DNA from 3 places in the Bacillus salitolerans genome. Region 2 is predicted to be linked to each of the others. Evidence: predicted binding sites of a transcription regulator. Region 2 holds the regulator's gene; each other region holds the start of a gene.
What was found. Region 2 encodes LexA, which represses DNA repair genes until DNA is damaged. Its sites were predicted from a motif close to CGAACATATGTTCG; they were not measured.

Region 1 (7,539 bases), on a different contig from region 2:
TCGAAGGTCTCCATCTAGATCTAGAGTTTTAGGAAGTATCTCCTCTGAATCAAGTATCGCAAATTGGATATTTTTATTTACCCATGTTGTTTCCCATTCAAAAAATGACTTATATTCTTTATGAGTATAAAATTCACTATTTCCTATAAGTAGCCTGTTATTCTCTAACTTAAAGTCTTGTGCCTCTTCTCGTTTCATCTTCCATATTCTCATCCCATTAATCGGAGTTGCTTCTGGAAGATCATTTTTTAATAGTATCGGTATCTTACAACCTTTTTCTTCTACATAAAACATTAATTGATCATTATCATCAAAAGCTTCTTGTTGGGGTAAAACAGTGACCTCTGTATCATCTGGTACTTGAATTACTTCATCTGCACTGATAACCTCAATAGAATCAGTATCATAGCCGTCACCAAATTTAATCTCGGTGATATCTGATTCTAACTCTATACACTTTTCTCTTACATTGACAAAATATTTTGTTTTAAGGTCCTTTAACAAAAACTCGTTGCAAGGAAAAATTGCAATGTGAAATTCAGAACCTAAAGAAGACTTACCTTCATGTTTATAAGTTATTTTTGTAAAGGTTGGCTCATCTTCATTTGTCATAATCTCGAAAGATGCATTTACCCTACCAACATTGATAATGAGATCAGAGCCCTTAGAATAACTGAAATAGTCTCTACTTAGGCTCTTTACTTGACTACCTTCAATTTCATAGTTTGTTTTTATAGTAATAGTCGGCTCAGAGTTAGGATTAAATACGATAATTTGACGCTTTCTTTTTCCAGCAGTTGTATCCGAAAGTGCCTTATCCCACATAGTTAATGAAGGGTCAATACTAATCTTGGTTAACTCAACTTTTGTACTCTTATTTTCTTTTTCCTTTTCTTCGGCATAAACTGCCACCTTAGCAAATGGAATATCTGTCCAATCATCTTTTTTAAGTTCGTGAGCCCCTTTAGAGACAAATCTACGATCTAAGTCATCATCTAATTTACCAAAATCATGGACATTTTGAACATACTCAAATAATTCTCTGTTTCTTTCAATTCTTTCAAATACTTTATTCTTATTTCCTTGAATAGAGGCTAGCTCTAAATCTTTAAATAATCCGAATTTTTTATAATCACAATCTTCAATCTTCCCCTTTATAAGGACTTCAAAAATCTCTTCAAAGTCAAGTAAATTAACTTGTTGTAGGTAATGGTCATCCATTAAACGTTTTAGATTATCAGTTAAGATAATCTTCTCAGTCTTACTAAGTCTACTATCTTCAATATCCTCTTTTAATTTTTTGAACAATGAATTAGGATGTAAAGGCATTCCTTCTTTTTGAAGATTACTACTCCCACCTTCAATACTATCTAGTTGCTCCGAAACTATACTAAATAGAGCAGTATCTCGCCATTCTTCCTTTTGTTCACCTACCTGATTCCTCAGCGTAACCAAGAAATCAGGTGTTACATCTAAAGAGGTATGAGCAAATACGACATTTACCTCCCCTATCTTTATTGAGAAAGTTAAATATGGCTCCCCTTTATCATGTGTGTAGGTGAATACGTTAACTTCTGGATTATCTTCTAATGCATCTACTAAATTGTTTATTTCTTCTAATGTATCTAATTGCAAATAAAACCGATCACCGGATTTGATCTCAATTTCTTTGAAAAAATCTAAGATTAACCCGCTTAAATATTTATAGTATTGGTTTAACATATTGGGCATCACCACTATCACTTTTCTTTTCAATCAAATTTAAGCTGTCTAAAAGGTCTGTAACTTCTTTCATTGAATAGCGGTCTAAAGCTATTCCGCGCTTTTCAAATTCTTCAAATAACTTTTTTAGGGGAATCCTTTGGTCCTTAACACTAATAGCAGTAAGTAATAACAACAATTCCTGAGTAATATTTAATGTATATCCATGACTTCCTCTATGTTTTAAGAAACTCTTAATTGCAGGATCTTCTATTGATTCACCATATCTTTCGTATACTTGCTTATTCATCCCTTGCTCTAAACATTTAAACAATTGGGAAAAACCTTCAGATAGAGTAGTGATATCTTTGAGTGGCAAGTTTAATTTAGCCTTTTCATGATAAATTTTGATCCAATTATTTAGACTTCCAATAAATTGTCTTTTCTCATCTGCAGTTTTAAGCTCACCCAGGATATCTACATACGTTAGAAATTCATCTTCATTTTTAGAGTTATAACTTAAGTGAGACATAACATGTATATGGATAAAGAGCTCTTTTGATCTCTCCCTTAGAGTTTTATATCCCCCAACAGATACAGCTTTCCTTCTCTTGTTAACTCCTGTTTCCCAATCAAGAGCAAAATAGGACGGATCCACCTTCTCGTAGTCAGCAGTTTCATACTTATGAAATTTTAACGCAAGCTGGGAAATATATAAGAAGTAGTAATACTTAACAAGTAGAGGATATTGTTCCATGAAATAATCGCGACGTTTACTTAGGAAATCAAAATCTTCTTTAAACATATCTATAAGAATTGGTAGTAGCGATTTATATTTTATGTTCTCAGTTTTACGTTCTTTCAATTCTCCTAGGTTATCCAAAACTAGGGTAGTTAGGATATCCTCTCCCTGTTTATCAAAGAATAAACTTTGGAAGTTTGTTATATCGTCGATTAAAGCATTTATCATAAACCTAGCAATTCTTTCCTCTTCACTCCTCTTAGGCTTCTGTTTTGACAAAGGAGTGTAATTAAATATATAGGGATGGATAGACTTGAATTCATTATCTTCGCTAAATAGATATGAGTTTAAGAAAAGATTAAGATCTAAACGGATGTCTTCATTATCACACTCTACTTCATCTGAAACCTTTGAGGCTATAGGATTAATTTCTTCATACTCAATTTCAGCTTCATCATCTAATTCTGGAAGTTGAACATTAGATATAATTCTAGTGAATTCCCCAAGTACTTTATCATACCTGTCTCTCATCACCGTTGTTCTTTTACTAGAATTAAAAGGGAGTACCCCCTTTATTCTCCCCGTATCATGCACCACACCTGTTTTATCTTTATTCTCTTTTAGTAATTTGTCTAATTCTTCTACTAAAATTCTCATTCTCACAGCACCTTTTCAAATGTATATCCATCAAAGAGACCCTTTGATAGAACATATTGTTTGTTCTCTGTTGGTATATGAACTAACACCTCATTAGACTTGTTACCAAATTTCATAATTTGGTCTAAAAACTCAACAAATTTAATAGCATCCTCTTCATCCTTCTTATTTGGACAATACCCTCTTTGTACATTGGATAAGAGCTCGTATAAGGGATAATCAACTTCAAGAGTTAAATTCTCTCTTTCTTGTTTGTCTGAGAACACAATAGTCAAAGTTTGCTTAAAACTAGTTAATATATCATTATTATTTGGAGATAAATGATCCATCTTTGGTTTTAAAGATAGCTCCTGGGCTATTCGAAATTTCTCAATTGGCTTATTTATATAAATATAGCCAGTCTTGGGACTACCTCTCCATTTGAAAATTGTTTGAATAATTTCTTTATAAAAAGTTGCGATTTGCCTTTGTTCAACCTTGTTAAATGAGTATAAATACTTCATATAATTTTTGTAAGAGGATGGAATCACTTCTTCAGCAAAAGAATTATTGGTCAAATAAGCCAGTCTAACAAGTAATTGGCTAAACTCTGAAGTTAAACCATTAAAATTCTCTGACTGATAAGCAATAGGTCCAAGCCATTCTTTTGCGATATAGTTGTTTGAATATTTTTCAATAATCTTATCCCAATCATTTAACGTATTAATGTCAATAAAGATCTGATCAATAGCTTGTGAGCGAATATGAATGGGGTCAAGTTCTGACATTGTTTTTAAAATAACAGAACGTTCGCGTCTCTTAAAAAGTAAGTGTGGAACGGTATTGTTAATCTTTTCAAAATGGTTCCATTCAAAATCTAAGATTTCAGAATAACCTTCAGGTATCACTAAATCCGCAATGAAATTATAGAAGGCTCTTGCAGAAATAACTAGTTTATTTCGAACTATACCCTGAATGATTAACTGAATAATTTCATTTTGAATGTTCTTATCCATTAGAAATTCAAAATTTTCATGTATTACTCCCTTTACATTATTCTTAAGGTCTTCTTGGTAACTAATATAGAATGGATTATTAGAATCATTAGAGAAAACCTTTTGGAAAATTTTTAAATAAAAGGAAGACTTAGGACCTCCATTTGTAAGCTCATAGGATTGATAATCACTAAAACCTATTAAATGGAAAGATTCTTCACTATACTTCGTTGTTACTTTTTGTGTAAACAAACCACTTTCTTCAATAAAGCCCTTTAATTTATTGAAACTCTTTCCTTCATGTTCATAAGATAAAAAGTTATGAAGGATCCCAAGGTTGATTGCTAATATAACTTTATCTTTTGACAATTCAATTTTTTGATCAGAAAAACCATCTAAGAGCTCGGAGAGAGTCTCCAATGCATTTTTATTTGGGCTAAAACTTTCAGTAGCATCGTTTAATATTTCAAACTTATTCATAACTTCTCGCTGTTTTTCATTGTAATAGGCTAATAAGTGAGACTTTCCATCTCCTACACTTCCGGTTAGTAAGATTAGTTCTGCTCTATCACTATCCTTAGTAATAGTGATCATTTCTTCAAAATCCTTCTGAATCTCTCGTGCCACATGCATATAATCCTTAAATTTACTAAATGAGTTTGAATTTTCAACCGCTTCTTGTGATGATTCTTGAAGTCGCTTTAATTCTCTTAATAGATAACTACGTCCTTCTGGTAGATTAAGATTTAATGTTATTACTTTGTTCTCTTGCTGATCATCATTCCCTGAAACTTTTGATTCGTTATCTGTTTGGCCCTCTTGTTCTTTAACTGTATTATTGTCTTCGTTTTTAAGATTTAGGTATTGACTCAATTTACCAGATAATGCTTGTTCAATCATATTTTGAACGTCATCCATTCCTAAGCCTTTTTGTGGAGGAATTGGATCTTTATAGGATGGAATAGAAATGTCTGATGAGTATACTTCCGCAAACCAAGTTCCAAGCTTATACATTTCCTTAAAAATTTTAATAGCCTCTAGAATGTCAGGTCTAAATGTGGCGTCATGGAGTGCCTTGTTACCTGTTAATCTAATTTCCGCTAATGCCTGCTGAGTACCCTTTTCTAGAAATCCTTCTCTAGCCAAGTAATTAATACGTTCAAAATGAGTAGTAAGATGTGAATAGTCAATCTCTTCCTTTCTAAACACATCTTTTACAATCTCTTCTGCAAATACCCTAGCGTTCATCACAGCACTTTTGGGATCATCAAAAATCCGTTCTTCAATATCTCTAGCAGTTTCAGCTGCAACATAATTTAGGTTCTCTAAGAATTTAAATAGATATTGTTCAACAGCCAAACAATTCATCTCCAATCGAAGATCATTTTTTAGATTTTTATTAAAATTAATTTAGTGTTTATCTTAATAAAGATTTTAACATAAAATGTAAGTTTGATCACATGAGTTGTATATTAAATCTCGATGTAAAGGTTTCTAGAAAAATACGAATGAAGGTTCGTCTTTTTTATTGAATATTGATTCTATTAGAGTTATAATCAATTTAATAGATTACGTACGTAATAGGAGGTTAATATATGGACTCTACCTTTAGTTATAATTTCCCCGCTATTAGAGGTGTTCAAGCCAACAAAGAATATTATGTTGCAATGTGTCCTCTACGAATAATTCCTAAAATATTTCTATTTGATGAAGAGGAAATTCCACCTGAGCACAGATCACAAAGGATACTTAATAAAGCTAGGATACCTGAAATGACTAGTTACATAGTTGATAATCAGCATGATTATGTTTTTTCATCTATTACAGCATCCATTGATGGAGAAATTAAATTTATTCCATATAATAATGATTCTACTTCTAATGACCTTGGACAGTTGAGAATAGCTTTAGATGCTAGGTTCTTAATCAATGACGGACAGCATAGACGGGCTGCTATTGAAGAAGCATTAAAAATCTCACCCGAGTTAGGTAATGAAACTATTTCGGTAGTGTTCTTTCATGATGAGGGACTTAGAAAGTCTCAACAAATTTTTTCAGATCTAAACCGCCATGCAGTCAACACTACTTCTTCTATTGGAATTTTATACGACCATAGAGACCAATTAGCAATGGTTACTAAGGAAATTATTGCAACAATTCCCCTGCTGAATAGATACACAGATAAAGAGAGAGTTTCCTTGTCAAAGAATTCACCTAAAATCTTAGCCTTAAATCATATCTTCAATACGAATCTAAAACTATTAGGAAAATCTAAGGGTGATGAGATCACATCCGAGGAAGATAAGTTTTTAAGAGAGTTTTGGATAGTACTGTGTGATTCAATAACAGAATGGAACATGGTTTTTGACAAAGAGCTTTCACCAAGAGAGTTAAGATCAAATTTTATAGTTGGCCATGGGGTTTTTATTGAGTCACTAGGACTAGTAGGACATTATTTACGAAACTATCATGAACATGATTGGACAAGCTATATATACAAACTTTCTAAAATTGATTGGAACAGAAGTAATACAGGGGATTGGTTAGGTAGAGCTTACAATCATAATGGTCGTATACAAAAAACCTCATATACAATACAGCTCACCTCAAATAGAATAAAGCAGCTAGTTAACTTACCCTTAACAGAATCAGAGTTAACACTAGAAGAAAAATTTTTCCAAGGAGTAGTATAAAATGATTAATGGTCTAATAAGTAACCAATTAAATAAATCACAATCCTTTATAAAGGAAACAAAGGAACGAATTCAAAAAGCATATAAAGAAGATAACCGTCCTTGGGTTGTTGGTTATAGTGGTGGAAAGGATTCTACCGTTGTAGTTCAACTTGTATTTGAGGCTATTAACGAATTGCCAAAAGAAGAATTACATAAAAAGGTATTTGTAATTTCATCAGATACTCTCGTTGAAACACCCTTGATTATTAATTCCATAAATAAGACATTAAGAAGGATCCAGGATGAAGCATTAAGTAGAGATTTACCAATTGAAACCCATAAAGTAAAACCTATGATTAAACAGTCATTCTGGGTAAATATAATAGGTAAAGGATATCCTTCCCCTAATCAATCATTTAGATGGTGTACAGACAGATTAAAAATTGACCCAGCAAATCAATTCATTATGGATAAGGTATCAGCATTTGGGGAAGTGATTATGGTTCTAGGTGTTCGTGAAGATGAAAGTGCTACTCGTGGCAATGTAATACGTTCTCACACAGTTGAGGGGAAAACATTTATGAAGCATTCAACCCTTTCAAATGCATATGTTTTTGCACCTATTAGGAACTTTACTCTTGATGATGTATGGGATTACTTACTAAGCTACCCATCACCATGGGGTGATGACAACTTTGAACTTCATCGCTTATACCAAGATTCAAGCAGTGGTGAGTGCCCTCTTGTAGTTGATAAATCTACTAAAGATAAGGCTGGTTCATGCGGAAAT
Region 2 (7,539 bases):
TTTTGGATTAATTATTTACAGTAATGATTTCATTTGGGACACAACATTTTCAACGGTAAAGCCATACTCTTTCATAACGATTTCACCTGGCGCAGAAGCACCAAATGTATGAATACCAATGATCTTACCTTCATCACCTGTGTAACGCTCCCACCCAAGAGGATTTGCCATTTCAATGGCTAAACGTTTTTTTACATCCTTTGGAATAACTGACTGCTTATATTCAGGTGTTTGTTTTTCAAAACGATCCCAAGAAGGCATACTGACGACAGAAACTGAAATACCTTCTGTTTCTAATACTTTTTGGGCCTCAATTGCAAGTGTTACTTCAGAACCACTAGCAAGTAGGATTCCATCCGGTATCTCCTTCGTTGCGCTTGACACAACGTAAGCACCTTTCTTCACACCATCATAGGCAAGTTCTTTACTAGAATCCATTGTAACTAAGTTTTGTCTAGTAAGAACTAGAACAGTTGGAGTATCCTCTGATTCAATTGCCAATTTCCAAGCAGCTGAAGTTTCATTACCATCAGCTGGTCGAATAACACTTAACCCAGGCATTGCTCTTAATGACGGAAGTTGTTCTATCGGTTCATGTGTAGGTCCATCCTCACCAACTGCAATACTATCATGAGTGAATACGTAAGTAACAGGGATTTGCATAAGGGCTGAAAGACGAATGGCCGGACGAAGATAATCTGAAAACACAAAAAATGTTCCGCCATATACTTTTAACCCACCATGAAGAGCCATACCATTTAGCGCAGCACCCATTGCAAATTCTCTTACACCAAACCATATATTTCTTCCACTGTAGTCTTCATGAGAAAAATCTACCGTTCCTTTTATCATCGTTTTATTGGACCCTGCTAGATCTGCTGATCCACCGAAGAAAAACGGTACACCTTTTGCAATTGCATTTAACGCTTCTCCAGATGATGCACGAGTGGCTAAGCTCTTCCCTGCTTCATAAGTAGGAAGATCATTAGCCCAGCCATCAGGTAGTTTACCTTGCATTGCTGAAGTAAGCTCCGAAGCTAGATCCGGATAGTTTTCCTGATACTTTTTAAACAGATGTTCCCATTCTTGCTCTTTCTCTTTACCCTTTTCCACTATGGTTTTATGAAAATGTCTATATACTTCCTCTGGGACATGGAAATCTTCTTCAAAAGTCCATTTATAAGCTTCTTTCGTCAGTTTTGCCTCATCTGACCCAAGTGGGGCACCATGGACATCTGATGTTCCTGCTCTATTTGGAGAACCATAGCCAATTGTAGTCTTTACTTCAATTAATGTTGGACGATTAAGTTCTGTTTTTGCCTCGGCAAGTGCCCGACTTAATTCCTCAACACTATTTCCATCCTCCACTCGAATAACTTGCCAACCGTAAGCTTTAAAACGGTCTTCCACGCTTTCTGTAAAGGCTTTGTCTAGTTCACCATCTAACGAAATATCGTTTGAATCATAAAGAACAACTAATTTTCCTAATCGTAAATGAGCAGCTAAAGATGCAGCTTCAGCAGATACACCTTCCATTAAATCTCCATCGCCACAAATGGTGTATGTAAAATGGTCAATGATGTTCAAATTATCTCGATTATATTTGCCTGCTAAATGGCTTTCAGCCATTGCCATTCCAACCGCCATTGCAATCCCCTGTCCTAAAGGACCTGTCGTTGCTTCTACTCCAGGTGTGTGCTTATATTCAGGGTGACCTGGTGTTTTACTTCCCCACTGTCGGAATGCTTTAATATCATCCATTGAGAGGTCATAACCTGAAATATGTAATAAACTATATAGAAGCATTGAACCATGACCAGCTGATAATACAAATCGATCGCGATTAAACCAGCTTGGATTTTTAGGATTGTGATTCATAAATTTCGTCCATAATGTATATGCCATTGGAGCAGCCCCCATTGGCATCCCTGGGTGACCAGAATTCGCCTTTTCAATTGCATCGATTGACAATGTTCTAATAGCGTTAATAGATAAATGATCGATAGTTTCTGTCAAATTCAACATCCTTTCTAATTAAACTAATATGTTTTTATAGATTGGCTTATTCTTATATATAGTATATCAATGATAAGAACAAAATTAATGAAGATTTTTTCTCTGTGCTTTACTTTTCTTTAACTTTTCTGGGGTAACATCTGTTCCTTTTTCATCAACAACCTTTATAGAATGTAAATGATCTACCATTTGACCTCTAAAAGCTTTTAAATATTCTTCCCTAAGACTTTTCTGTTCTTCCATTTCTTCCTTTGTTAACCCAACTTCTTTTGATTTCTTCGATAGATGGTTAATTCTAGCTAATTTTTCCTGTGATAGCATTTTTAGTATACTCCTTTACTTCGGTCTTAAGCATATACGTATGATACTAAAAGAACCTGCTTGGAATCAAGCAGGTTACATTTTTCATCTAATTAATGAGCTTAATGAGCGACTGATCCATCAGCGACAAGTAAAACTGTATCTGATATATGTTCCTTTTTAACAGGTATTACAATCCTTTCACCCGCAACAATAAGGTTTCCGTCAATGTTATTCTTTTCTTCGACCCATTTAATAAACTGAGTCGTCGCTAAACCATGTTGATCTGCAAACTGTTCAGCAACATCCCATAACGTATCCCCAGAAGATAGCTGAATAAACAAGTACTCTTCTTCTAGTCGACTATCTTTATTGATATAGGAAGAAACAAAGAAAATAGAAAAAATTGTGAACAGGAAAAGTATATAGAATGATAGATTCATCATTTTTATTTTCATATAAGCGACCCCCAAAAATAGAATGTATGTTCTTATATGATTAATTTAATACGAACATTTGTTTTTGTCAATCATTTTTCTCGAACTTATGTTTGTATATTTGTAGTAGGCATGGTATACTGTTTGTAATTATATGGAGCTATTGGAGTGTTTTACTATGAAGAAACTATCAAAACGACAACAAGATATTTTGGAGTTTATTAAACGCGAGGTTCAGCTAAAGGGTTATCCACCTTCTGTTCGTGAAATTGGAGAGGCCGTTGGCCTAGCATCTAGTTCCACCGTCCATGGTCATCTCGCAAGATTAGAGAGTAAGGGATTAATTCGAAGAGATCCTACTAAACCAAGAGCTATTGAAATTCTTGATCAAGACAATATTGTTCAGCCTGTTTTTAATGGATCTGTTATTAATGTACCGATTATCGGGAAAGTAACTGCTGGACAACCCATTACTGCGGTAGAAAATATAGAAGATTTCTTTCCTATACCTGACCGGTATGTAACACCTGGAGAAAATGTATTTATGTTAGAAATTATGGGTGATAGCATGATTGAAGCTGGGATATTTGACGGAGATCTCGTACTTGTCCGTCAACAGAAAACAGCCAATAACGGGGATATTGTTGTTGCTATGACTGAAGAAGATGAAGCAACAGTGAAAAGGTTTTTTAAAGAGAAAGACTATATTCGTTTGCAACCTGAAAATTCCAGTCTTGAGCCAATTCTATTAAAAAGTGTTTCAATACTGGGTAAAGTCATTGGTGTCTATCGAACATTACACTAAGAAGAAAAGTCTTGGAAAACCCAAGACTTTTGTCATTCTTTTCTAACAAACAATCTATTTACTACACTTTTTGCATTAATAGAGCAATGGATCTGATTCAATGATATCAAGCGTTAAATGCTCCTTCGAGGATAAATCGATTTCATAAGGTACAATTTTTTGGTTATATTCATCTCGAATGATCCTTACTTTTGGTCTACCTACCGAATGAAAATTATAATCCGAAATAATTCCTATCCTGCCATCATTCATTTTCACTGTTAATCCTTGAGGGTAAATTGCAATACACCCTTTAAATAATTGAATTTGTTTACTTTCAAATTGGGAGCCACTACCAGCATACAAAATTTCTAATGCTTCATGTGGCAAAAAAGGCGTCCGATAAGCTCGATGACTTGTCAATGCACTAAATACATCTGCAACACTAATAATTTTTGCATAACTATGAATTTCAGTTTCTTTTAACCCTCTTGGATATCCCGTTCCATCTAATTTTTCATGATGTTGAAGTGCACAATGTGAGACAGTCATTGGAATTTCATGAATTTTACGTAATAGATCAAACCCCAGTTCTGTGTGTTTCTTCACATATTCATATTCCTCTTCTGTTAGTTTTCCAGGTTTATTTAATACCTCATGGGAGATAAACACCTTTCCTACATCATGTAACATTGCACCTAATCCGATTTCTTCAATATTTTTTAGTGGCAATCCATTCTCAATGGCTAATTGACATGCATATATGGTCACATTTAAGCTATGCTGGTAAATATCATTTCCGTGAATTTTTGTAGTAGCCAATAAATTAATAACTGTTCTGTTTTCTGAAAGGCATGATAATAAGTCCTTAAAAACTTTTTGCAAGCTTCGGATTGCTCTTCCTGTCTTCATCATTCCTTGTAGGTTGCTACCGCTTGTATCCTTTAGTTCAGCGATAGTGTTTAAACTATCTGTAATTACATTGACTGCTTCTATACGAAGCCTCTCAGGAACTGATTCAACAATTTCTATTCCTTGCGAAAGTTCATCTTCTATATAGACAGAATAAATATGAAGTTTTTTAAGTCTCTGGATTAAGCGATCAGAAAGTTCAGTCCCTTTAGCTAGAAGAACTCTTCCATTTCCATCATAAATCGATTGCCCTAACATCATTTTTGATTCACATCGTTCTAGTGGTACTAACCGCATATCTATTCTCTCCTAAGTATGATTCGTCCCGTATCCTTTGATAAACCTTGATGAAGTACTTTCTTTTATGAAAGGATTTATTTTCACTAAATGTCTACTATACAATATTCTTCGACATAAAATGACGAATTCCTTGCTACATTTTTAATAATTCTGTTCTCTATTACACATCATTTAATTCTCTGTAACATACATTCTTTTCACAGAATTCAGTTTTTTTCAGAACAAAAGTCTCAGGGGGCCCCCCTTAGCCTAAGGCAGAGCAAATGTTCTGTCATGAAAAAAAGGGTGGTGTTCCCTTTTATTCATGACAGGTTAGTTGACCAAGGAAAAAGTGATTTTTCTTTTCCCCCTCGAGTAGGATGAAATGGCAAAGATCGTCGCCATTTCATCTTGGCTGGGTGCTGGAGCTGGATTTAGCCGTAACATTGTATCAACTAAACACCAGAAACTTATACTTTCTTAGTTTAATAAAAAAACCTCGATACCAATGGTATCAAGGTTTTATATATATTAATACGTTGACATATATTGCTCACGTTCCCAAGGATGAACTTGAGTACGGAACATATCCCATTCAATTTCCTTTGCTTCAATAAAGTGCTCTAGTAAGTGACTTCCCAATGCCCCTTTAATGACTTCGTCTGTTTTTAGGTTCTCTAGTGCATGGTAAAGTGTTGCTGGTAAATCAACGATACCATTTTCTAAGCGCTCTTGCTTGTTCATTACATAGATGTTACGATCTACCGGCTTAGGAGCTTGAAGTTTATTCTTGATACCATCAAGACCTGAAGCTAGTAGTACTGCCATTGCTAAATATGGGTTAGCAGAAGGATCCACACTTCGTATTTCTACACGAGTACTTAGGCCACGTGAAGAAGGAATACGAATTAGTGGACTTCTGTTTCTTGCAGACCACGCAACATAGCAAGGTGCCTCATAGCCAGGAACTAGTCGCTTGTATGAATTTACAGTAGGGTTTGTTACAGCTGTAAAATTAGGCGCATGCTTTAACACACCAGCGATAAAATGAATTGCATCGTCACTTAATTGCAAATCTTTGCTTGGATCAAAGAACGCATTTTCGTTACCCTTGAATAACGAAACGTTAGCATGCATCCCAGAGCCGTTCACTCCAAATAATGGTTTTGGCATGAAAGTAGCATGTAAACCATGTTTACGAGCTATTGTTTTTACTACTAGTTTAAATGTTTGAATATCATCACATGCCTTGAGAGCATTAGCATATTTAAAGTCAATTTCATGCTGTCCAGGTGCAACCTCATGGTGTGAAGCTTCAATTTCAAAGCCCATTTCTTCTAATTCAAGTACGATATCACGACGGCAATTTTCCCCTAGGTCAGTTGGTGCTAGGTCAAAGTATCCACCCGCATCATTTAACTCAAGAGTAGGTTCCCCTTTTTCATCTAGCTTGAATAAGAAGAACTCTGGTTCAGGTCCTAGGTTGAAATCAGTAAAGCCTAGAGCTTCCATTTCTCTTAACACACGCTTTAAATTATTTCGTGGATCTCCTTCAAATGGAGTGCCGTCTGGATTGTAAATGTCACAAATTAAGCGTGCAACCTTTCCTTTTTCAGCAGTCCAAGGAAATACAACCCACGTGTCTAAATCTGGGTATAAGTACATATCTGATTCTTCAATTCTAACAAACCCTTCAATAGAAGAACCGTCAAACATCATTTTATTGTCAAGTGCTTTTTCTAATTGACTAACAGGGATTTCAACATTTTTAATAATCCCTAGTAAGTCAGTAAATTGAAGGCGGATATACTTTACATTTTCTTCATTGGCAATTCTAAAAATATCTTCCTTTGTAAATCTTGACATTCTAATTTCCTCCCTTAGTGTTCATCTCTTTTAATGGAAAAATCTGGCCATGTCACCTTGTCTTAAAGATGTACGGTTAAATCGACCGGCCTGGATGAGTTCATCTTTAAGCATTTTACGAAGTTCCTCATCCGTTAACTCTTTTTTCACAATTTCAACTTGCTTGTTTTCTGTTTCATCTGATTGGTGTTTTACTTGGAAAACCTGCTTGATCCCTGCCATATTTACACCTTGGTCAATTAAATCTTTAATTTCCAAGAGTCGATCAACGTCATTAAAGGAAAATAAACGACGATTCCCATCTGTTCTTGCAGGTGTCACTAATCCATGTTCTTCATAATACCGGATTTGGCGAGCAGACAAATCGGTTAAGTTCATAACAATTCCAATTGGAAATAATGGCATATTACGACGAATGTGTTTGTCACTCACTTCAAATCCTCCTTTATTTTTTCTTCATACTTACATCATATTCCATGTAAGGTAAACTGTCAATATCATGTTATGTTTTCTTACATGAATAAATTCAAAAAAAGAAATGTATGTTAGTTCATACATTTCCACCCCATTAATCATATTTCAAACAACCTTTTTTCAAGTAATGAATTTACGGCAGACAGAATTGCCGTTTTAACATGACTATATGTAAGTCCACCTTGGACAAAAGCAACAAACGGTGACCTCAATGGACCATCTGCTGATAGTTCAATACTTGCACCTTGAATAAACGTTCCAGCAGCCATGATGACGTCATCTTGATATCCTGGCATGTAACTTGGATAGGGCGTAACGTGACTGTTTATCGGAGATGCGTATTGAATGGCTTGACAAAATGCAATCATTTTTTCGCGATCGTCAAATTGAACTGACTGAATTAAATCAGTTCGCTTACTATCCCATCTTGGGCTCGTATTAAAGCCAAGTTTTTCTAAGAAAGCTGACGTG
Region 3 (7,539 bases), on a different contig from region 2:
CGGAGTCGTATCTCAAGCCGTTCAAATGAACAAATCAAAAGCAGAACAAGCTTTAAATCAAGCTATTAGAGAAGTTGTTCAAGACCCTGCAAAGAATTTAAGGGAATTACAGCAACCTTCCCCGCTTTCTCAATTTCTGGATATTAAAATTTAAGAAAAAAAGGCTCAGGGCGCCCCGTTTTGCCTCATGCAGAGCAAATGTTCTGTCATGAAAATAGGGTGGTTTTCCCTTTTATTCATGACAGTACATTTAACCTCGATTAGGATGAAATGGCAAAGATCGTCGCCATTTCTTCTTGGCTGGGCGCTGGAGCTAGATTTAGCAGTAACTAAACACCAGAAACTTATTAACAAAAAGAGACCTAACTTGCGTTAGGTCTCTTTTTCGTTATTGACCGACTGATTCGAGCTTCTTTACACGTTCTTTCATTCGCTTCCGATCACGTTCTAGTATTGGTTTTAAATATTTTCCAGTATAGGATTCTTTCACCTTCACAATTTCCTCTGGTGTTCCAGTCGCTATAATCGTTCCACCTTTGTCTCCACCTTCTGGGCCAAGATCCACAATATAATCCGATGCTTTTATTACATCCAAATTGTGCTCAATAACTAATACGGTATCACCGTTTTCAACAAGTCTTTGTAATACTTGAAGTAATCTAGCGATATCATCAACATGGAGACCGGTAGTTGGTTCATCTAAAATATACATGGATCTTCCTGTTGAGCGTCTGTGTAATTCTGACGCAAGCTTTACTCGCTGCGCTTCTCCTCCTGATAAGGTCGTAGCTGGTTGACCTAGCTTAATGTAACCTAGACCTACATCAAAAATTGTTTGGAGTTTGCGATTTATTTTCGGTATGTTGGTGAAGAACTCCAATGAGTCATCTACCGTCATTTCAAGAACTTCTGAAATACTTTTTCCTTTGTATTTCACCTCTAACGTTTCACGGTTATATCGTTTACCGTGACATACCTCACAAGGTACATACACATCGGGCAGGAAGTGCATTTCGATTTTAATAATTCCATCCCCTCGGCAAGCCTCGCATCGTCCACCCTTCACATTAAAGCTAAAACGACCTTTTTTATATCCTCGTACTTTCGCTTCATTTGTTGATGCAAACACATCACGAATGTCATCAAAAACACCAGTATATGTAGCAGGATTTGACCTTGGTGTTCGGCCAATCGGAGATTGATCAATATCAATCACTTTATCAAGCTGGTCAATCCCTTTTACTTCCTTATGCTCACCAGGTCTTACTTTGGCTTTCGTTAAGTGTTGTGCTAATGATTTATATAATATTTCGTTAATCAACGTACTTTTTCCTGATCCAGATACACCCGTTACAGAAATAAACGTTCCTAACGGAAATTTCACCTTCACATTTTTCAAGTTATTCTCACGCGCACCAATTACCTCTAAGTATCGACCATCAGGTTTTCTACGCTCAAGTGGTAAAGGGATAAATTTCTTTCCTGATAAATATTGTCCCGTTAATGAGTTTTGGTCGTTCATTACCTCGTCTGGTGTACCTTGAGAAATGATTTCTCCGCCGTGGACACCTGCACCTGGTCCAATATCAATCAAGTAGTCAGCAGCCATCATGGTATCCTCATCATGTTCAACGACAATTAAAGTATTGCCAATGTCACGCATATTTTGAAGCGTATGAATGAGCCGGTCATTGTCGCGTTGATGTAAACCAATCGAAGGTTCATCTAATATATAGAGAACACCTGTTAAACGTGAACCAATTTGAGTGGCTAAACGAATTCGTTGTGCCTCCCCACCTGATAAAGTCCCCGCCGCACGGCTCATCGTGAGATAATCGAGTCCAACATTGATAAGAAATCCTAGTCGCTCTTGAATTTCTCGTAAAATCATATTAGCAATTTTTGTTTCTTTTTCTGTTAAATGAAGCGATGTTACATAATTATAAGCTTCTGTAATGGAATAATTCGTAACATGTCCAATATGCTGATCCTGAATTAAAACAGCAAGGCTTTCTTTCTTTAGTCGATGCCCTTTACAAGTAGGACAATCTTGCGTAGCCATGTACTTTTCCATTTGTTCTCGAATATAATCAGAGCTTGTTTCCTTATACCTTCGATTAATGTTCGAGACAACACCTTCGAATTCAATGTAATTTTCTCTCACTTGACCAAAGTCATTCTCGTATCGAAAATAGATTTGATCACCTTGACTACCATATAAAACGCGATCCATTAAATGCTTCGGAATATCCTTTACGGGCATATCCATATCTATTCCATAATGATTACAAACCGCTTCAAGAAGCGATGGATAATACTGTGAGCTAGTTGGTTCCCACGGGGCAATCGCATGGTTTTTTAATGATAGGTTCCAGTTAGGAATGACAAGATCTAAGTCAACCTCTAGCTTCGTACCTAAGCCATCACAGCTTTGACAAGCTCCAAATGGACTATTAAATGAAAACATCCTTGGTTCAAGTTCACCAATCGAAAAGCCACAATGAGGGCATGCGTGATGTTCACTAAATAAAAGCTCTTCTTGCTCCATAACATCGACGATGACTTTTCCATCCCCTAAACGAAGAGCGGTTTCAATCGAGTCGCTAAGTCTTGCAGATATACCTTCTTTAATGATGACACGGTCGATGACGACTTCTATAGAATGTTTTTTATTCTTTTCAAGTTCAATCTCATCTGAAATCTCCATCATTTCCCCGTTCACTCGAACACGAACAAATCCTTGCTTTTTTATATCCTCTAATACCTTCACATGCGTTCCTTTTTTTCCACTTATAACGGGAGCAAGTATTTGCATTTTAGTTCGTTCAGGATACTCAAGAATTCGGTCAACCATTTGTTCGATCGTTTGTGATGTAATCTCGATTCCATGCTCCGGACACACTGGACGCCCCACTCTTGCAAAGAGAAGTCGCAGATAGTCATAGATTTCAGTTACTGTCCCGACAGTTGACCGTGGGTTACGACTTGTTGTTTTTTGGTCAATTGAGATCGCTGGAGAGAGACCTTCGATTGCATCGACATCAGGCTTATCCATTTGACCTAAAAATTGTCTCGCATAGGCAGACAAGGATTCTACATATCTACGTTGTCCTTCAGCATAGATTGTGTCAAAAGCTAAGGAAGATTTCCCAGAGCCCGATAAGCCTGTTAATACAACAAGCTTATCTCGGGGAATGGTGACATCTATATTTTTTAAATTATGTGCTCTCGCACCTTTTACAACAATTTTATCCATTACCATCGATTATTTTCCTTCCGCCTTTAATTCTAATAATAAATCACGGAGCTCTGCAGCACGTTCAAAGTTTAATGCTTTTGCTGCTTCCTTCATTTCTACTTCTAAGCTTGCCAGTAATTTCTCACGCTCTGGCTTTGATAGCTTTGTAAGCTTCGGTGCTGTCTCATACGTTTCTTCTGCTTCTGCCGCAACTGTTGCCCGAATGACATCTCGTATCTTTTTATTTATCGTTTGTGGGGTAATTCCATGTTTACGGTTATAATCTTCTTGAATTTCACGTCGGCGTTTCGTTTCATTCATGGCAATTTCCATCGATTTCGTGATTCTATCGGCATACATGATGACATGACCATTTGCATTACGAGCTGCACGTCCAATCGTCTGAATTAACGAACGTTCAGAACGAAGGAAGCCCTCTTTATCTGCATCTAATATTGCAACAAGTGACACCTCTGGAATATCAAGACCTTCCCTAAGTAGGTTAATACCAACGAGGACATCAAATTTTCCTAATCGTAAATCCCGTATAATTTCAATTCTTTCGAGCGTTTTAATTTCCGAGTGTAGATAGTTTACTTTAATACCTAACTCCTTCAGGTAATTTGTTAAATCCTCAGACATCTTTTTTGTTAAGGTGGTAACGAGCACACGCTCATTTCGTTCAATTCTAGTCTGAATTTCACTCAACAAATCATCAATCTGACCTTTTATTGGGCGAACATCAATAGTTGGATCTAGAAGACCCGTTGGACGAATAATCTGCTCAATTGTCCCTGGCGATTGTTCCAGTTCATAAGGTCCTGGGGTCGCAGAAACATACACGATTTGATTAATATGTTTTTCAAATTCATCAAACATTAAGGGTCTGTTGTCAAGTGCAGATGGTAAGCGAAAGCCGTGATCAACTAGAACTGACTTACGAGCACGGTCTCCATTATACATTGCTCTGATTTGCGGAATGGTAACATGAGACTCATCAATGACAATTAACGAATCCTTCGGAAAGAAGTCTAGTAAAGTGTAAGGTGTCGATCCTTCAGGACGTAAGGTTAAATGTCTAGAGTAGTTTTCAATCCCTGAACAGAAGCCCATTTCGCGCATCATTTCTAAGTCATACCGAGTACGTTGCTCAAGACGCTGTGCCTCAAGCAGCTTTCCATTTTCTCTCATCTCTGCTAATCGTTCCTCTAGCTCTTTTTCAATATTTTCTATCGCCACTTTCAGCTTCTCTTCACGTGTAACGAAGTGGGAAGCCGGAAAAATCGCTACATGATCACGATCGGCAATGATTTCTCCAGTTAATGCATCTACTTCGCGTATACGATCAATTTCATCACCAAAAAACTCGACACGTATACAATGCTCATCACGTGAAGCAGGGAAAATCTCTACAACATCACCTCTTACACGGAAGGTTCCCCTTTGAAAATCGATATCATTTCTAGCATACTGGATATCCACCAAATCCCGAAGAAGTTTGTTTCTTTCCTTTTCCATCCCAACTCGAAGCGAAACAACTAATTCACGGTATTCTTCTGGAGAACCTAAGCCGTATATACAAGAGACACTGGCAATAATGATAACATCTTTTCGTTCAATTAAAGATGATGTAGCAGAGTGACGTAGCTTATCAATCTCATCATTAATGGAGGCGTCCTTTTCAATGAACGTGTCCGTTTGCGGAACATATGCTTCTGGCTGATAGTAATCATAATAACTAACGAAATACTCTACAGCATTGTTTGGGAAAAAATCTTTGAATTCACTATAAAGCTGTCCAGCTAACGTTTTATTATGTGCAATGACTAGTGTAGGCTTATTTACTTCATTAATTACATTAGAGATGGTAAACGTCTTACCTGTTCCTGTTGCTCCAAGTAATGTTTGGTGCCTTTTATTTTGCCTGATACCCTCTACAATTTTTTCTATTGCCTTCGGCTGATCTCCAGAAGGAGAATAGGCTGAGACTAGTTCGAACTGATCCTTCACACGAAAGCCTCCTATCGGTCATATCTGTTTCCTATTGTACCAATTTCCCATTTAAAATCCAAGAAATATACGAACGAACATTCGATTTTTTTAATGAATCTGTTATTTATGTAGTTAAATAGTAAATTTACGGTATCATTTTTCAAACTACTTTGGATAACTGTATGGTGGCCGTAATCCCGTAACACATTACATTATCGCCGTTATATTCAAATAATAGCCGTATCTCTATCATTTCAAGGTAAGCAAAAATATCATTCTGTACATTTAGATGCAGAAAAACCACAGCACTACCATGCCGTGGTTCAAAATTTATACTTTATGAAGATTATTCTTCCGTATTTTCACTATTAAAGAGATCACAAACATTTCAACCAATGCTAAAGTTACAAGAAAATTTATGAGATTGTGATCATTAACCGATTCCTTTTCAACAGGCTCAAGAGATTCTTTTTCCATCGAAATGCCTTTTTTCTCTAAGATTGGTTCTCTGTCTTTTTGATCATTTTTACTATTCTGTTTAGGCTTTGGTAGGAGTGACGTATCAAAGTTTTCGAAGCCATAATCTAATAGTTTAATAGTGTCCTTGTATGCATCATTTTTTCGGGAAGCTTTTAAGGTTACCGCTATAAGCTGAGTCTTTTCTCTTTCTGCAACAGTTACAAGTGTATAGCCAGATTTTTGGACATACCCATTTTTCCCGCCAATAACACCTTCATAAGGAATTTCACCACGCACAAGCTTATGATGATTGTAAATAGTTGTCTCCCAGCTCTCTCCCTCCCAAGGTAAGGAGCGCGTACCCATTATTTTAGTGAAGGTTTCATTCTTCATCGCATATCTTGTAATGAGAGCCATATCATAGGCTGTTGTAAAGTGGTCCGGGTCATAAAGTCCATGTGGGTTTTGAAAAATTGTTTGCTCAACTCCAACTTTCTCTCTTACAAACCGGGTCATTCGCTCTGAAAACGCTTCCTCAGACCCATCCATATGCTCCGCGATAGCAACCCCTGCATCATTTCCAGAATTAATGAGAAGCCCTTGAACAAGCTTATGCATTGACACTTGTTCTCCTTCATTTAAATACACTCGTGTTCCTTCTACATTGGTAGCATTTTTACTCACTACGACTATATCGTCTAATTTCCCCTCTTCTATTGCTACGATGGCTGTTACAATTTTTGTAATGCTAGCTGGGTACATGATGTCTCTACTATTTTTTTCATATAATGTGATTCCTGTTTTAGCGTCTATTAAAATAGCACTCTCACTATTTATTGAAACTCCATGATCCTGAGCATTAATGTGAGCAGAAAGAGGAAAACTACACAATATCATGACCAAGATAAGGATACTTGTCCTTTTCATCTCTTCCTCCATTACTTTTGACTTATTAAAGGGAAACTTCTTTCAGTGGGGGTTTTCCTCATCCCCCACTGATTGTTAGCCCCGGCCCACACTGTGGGTCACACAGACGTTGCCACAGGAGGTGGCGACTTTAGTCTGTGATCCTTTTCAGGGTTCCAACTGGCGCTTATCTCCCACTTAAACTTCTCAATTCATCTAAAGTTTTGAAGTGGGGGTCTTAGCGCCAGTTGGAACGGGATAAATTAACTATATGCTTATATACTACGATTCATCCACTCTTTTTTGACGTAGAATACATATAAAATATGGCAAATTATGTATGATAGTGAAGAATAATAGAGGAGCGTGATTAGATGAATCGTCAAGAAATTAAAGCATTACTGAGGTCTTTTCCACTATTTAAAGATCTTGAAACCTTTTTGCTTACATTCCGGAAATGAGCATCAAAGTGTTCCGAATGCTAAGTAAAAAAATTGTTGATTTACAAAATCGATTAGAGGAACAAATTCACATAATACGTCTGAACAAAGCCTACTTGGAGAAAAACATGAGCAAGGATTCATGCTTACAAACACCTTTACAGATCAGGAATTGGCAAGCATGATTGGAACAACTAGAGAAACGATCAATAGAACCACGATATATAAACAGAGAAGGCTATCTACTTGAACAACCTCTTGGTCAATTAATATAAAACAGATATGTTAGAGGAGCTTCTTTTCAATCTTTAGCTATTTATTTTTGCAGTGCCATCTTATCTTGGTTTGGAATGGTTAACTTTTTCTTTCCTTTTAAGCTATGCAGGATCATCCCAACCACCACGAAAGCCATTCCTACTAACGATAAAGTAGAAGGTATCGAAATAGATAAGAAGGCTATTTCCCCAAGGACAACAAAAATGACTTGTGTAGATTGTGTTGCTT

Region 1: the regulator LexA is predicted to act here: its motif matches at 5,580-5,593, upstream of dndB (DNA sulfur modification protein DndB).
Region 3: the regulator LexA is predicted to act here: its motif matches at 5,319-5,332, upstream of uvrB (excinuclease ABC subunit UvrB).

Annotation. Positions count from the first base shown of each region.
Region 1 is NZ_JBHUEM010000055.1:90,078-97,616, reverse strand. Features, by position in the region: gene dptH (DNA phosphorothioation-dependent restriction protein DptH) at 1-1,722, opposite strand, end outside; gene dptG (DNA phosphorothioation-dependent restriction protein DptG) at 1,703-3,100, opposite strand; gene dptF (DNA phosphorothioation-dependent restriction protein DptF) at 3,103-5,433, opposite strand; gene dndB (DNA sulfur modification protein DndB) at 5,670-6,767, shown strand; gene dndC (DNA phosphorothioation system sulfurtransferase DndC) at 6,769-7,539, shown strand, end outside.
Region 2 is NZ_JBHUEM010000003.1:671,694-679,232, reverse strand. Features, by position in the region: gene tkt (transketolase) at 16-2,016, opposite strand; gene ACFSCX_RS04955 (DUF896 domain-containing protein) at 2,101-2,337, opposite strand; gene yneA (cell division suppressor protein YneA) at 2,439-2,774, opposite strand; gene lexA (transcriptional repressor LexA) at 2,932-3,558, shown strand; gene ACFSCX_RS04940 (HD-GYP domain-containing protein) at 3,634-4,746, opposite strand; gene glnA (type I glutamate--ammonia ligase) at 5,260-6,594, opposite strand; gene ACFSCX_RS04930 (MerR family transcriptional regulator) at 6,625-6,999, opposite strand; gene ACFSCX_RS04925 (methionine gamma-lyase family protein) at 7,167-7,539, opposite strand, start outside.
Region 3 is NZ_JBHUEM010000054.1:205,791-213,329, reverse strand. Features, by position in the region: gene ACFSCX_RS23040 (hypothetical protein) at 1-154, shown strand, start outside; gene uvrA (excinuclease ABC subunit UvrA) at 389-3,262, opposite strand; gene uvrB (excinuclease ABC subunit UvrB) at 3,266-5,248, opposite strand; gene ACFSCX_RS23025 (D-alanyl-D-alanine carboxypeptidase family protein) at 5,561-6,616, opposite strand; gene ACFSCX_RS23020 (helix-turn-helix domain-containing protein) at 7,178-7,285, shown strand; gene ACFSCX_RS23015 (DMT family transporter) at 7,352-7,539, opposite strand, start outside.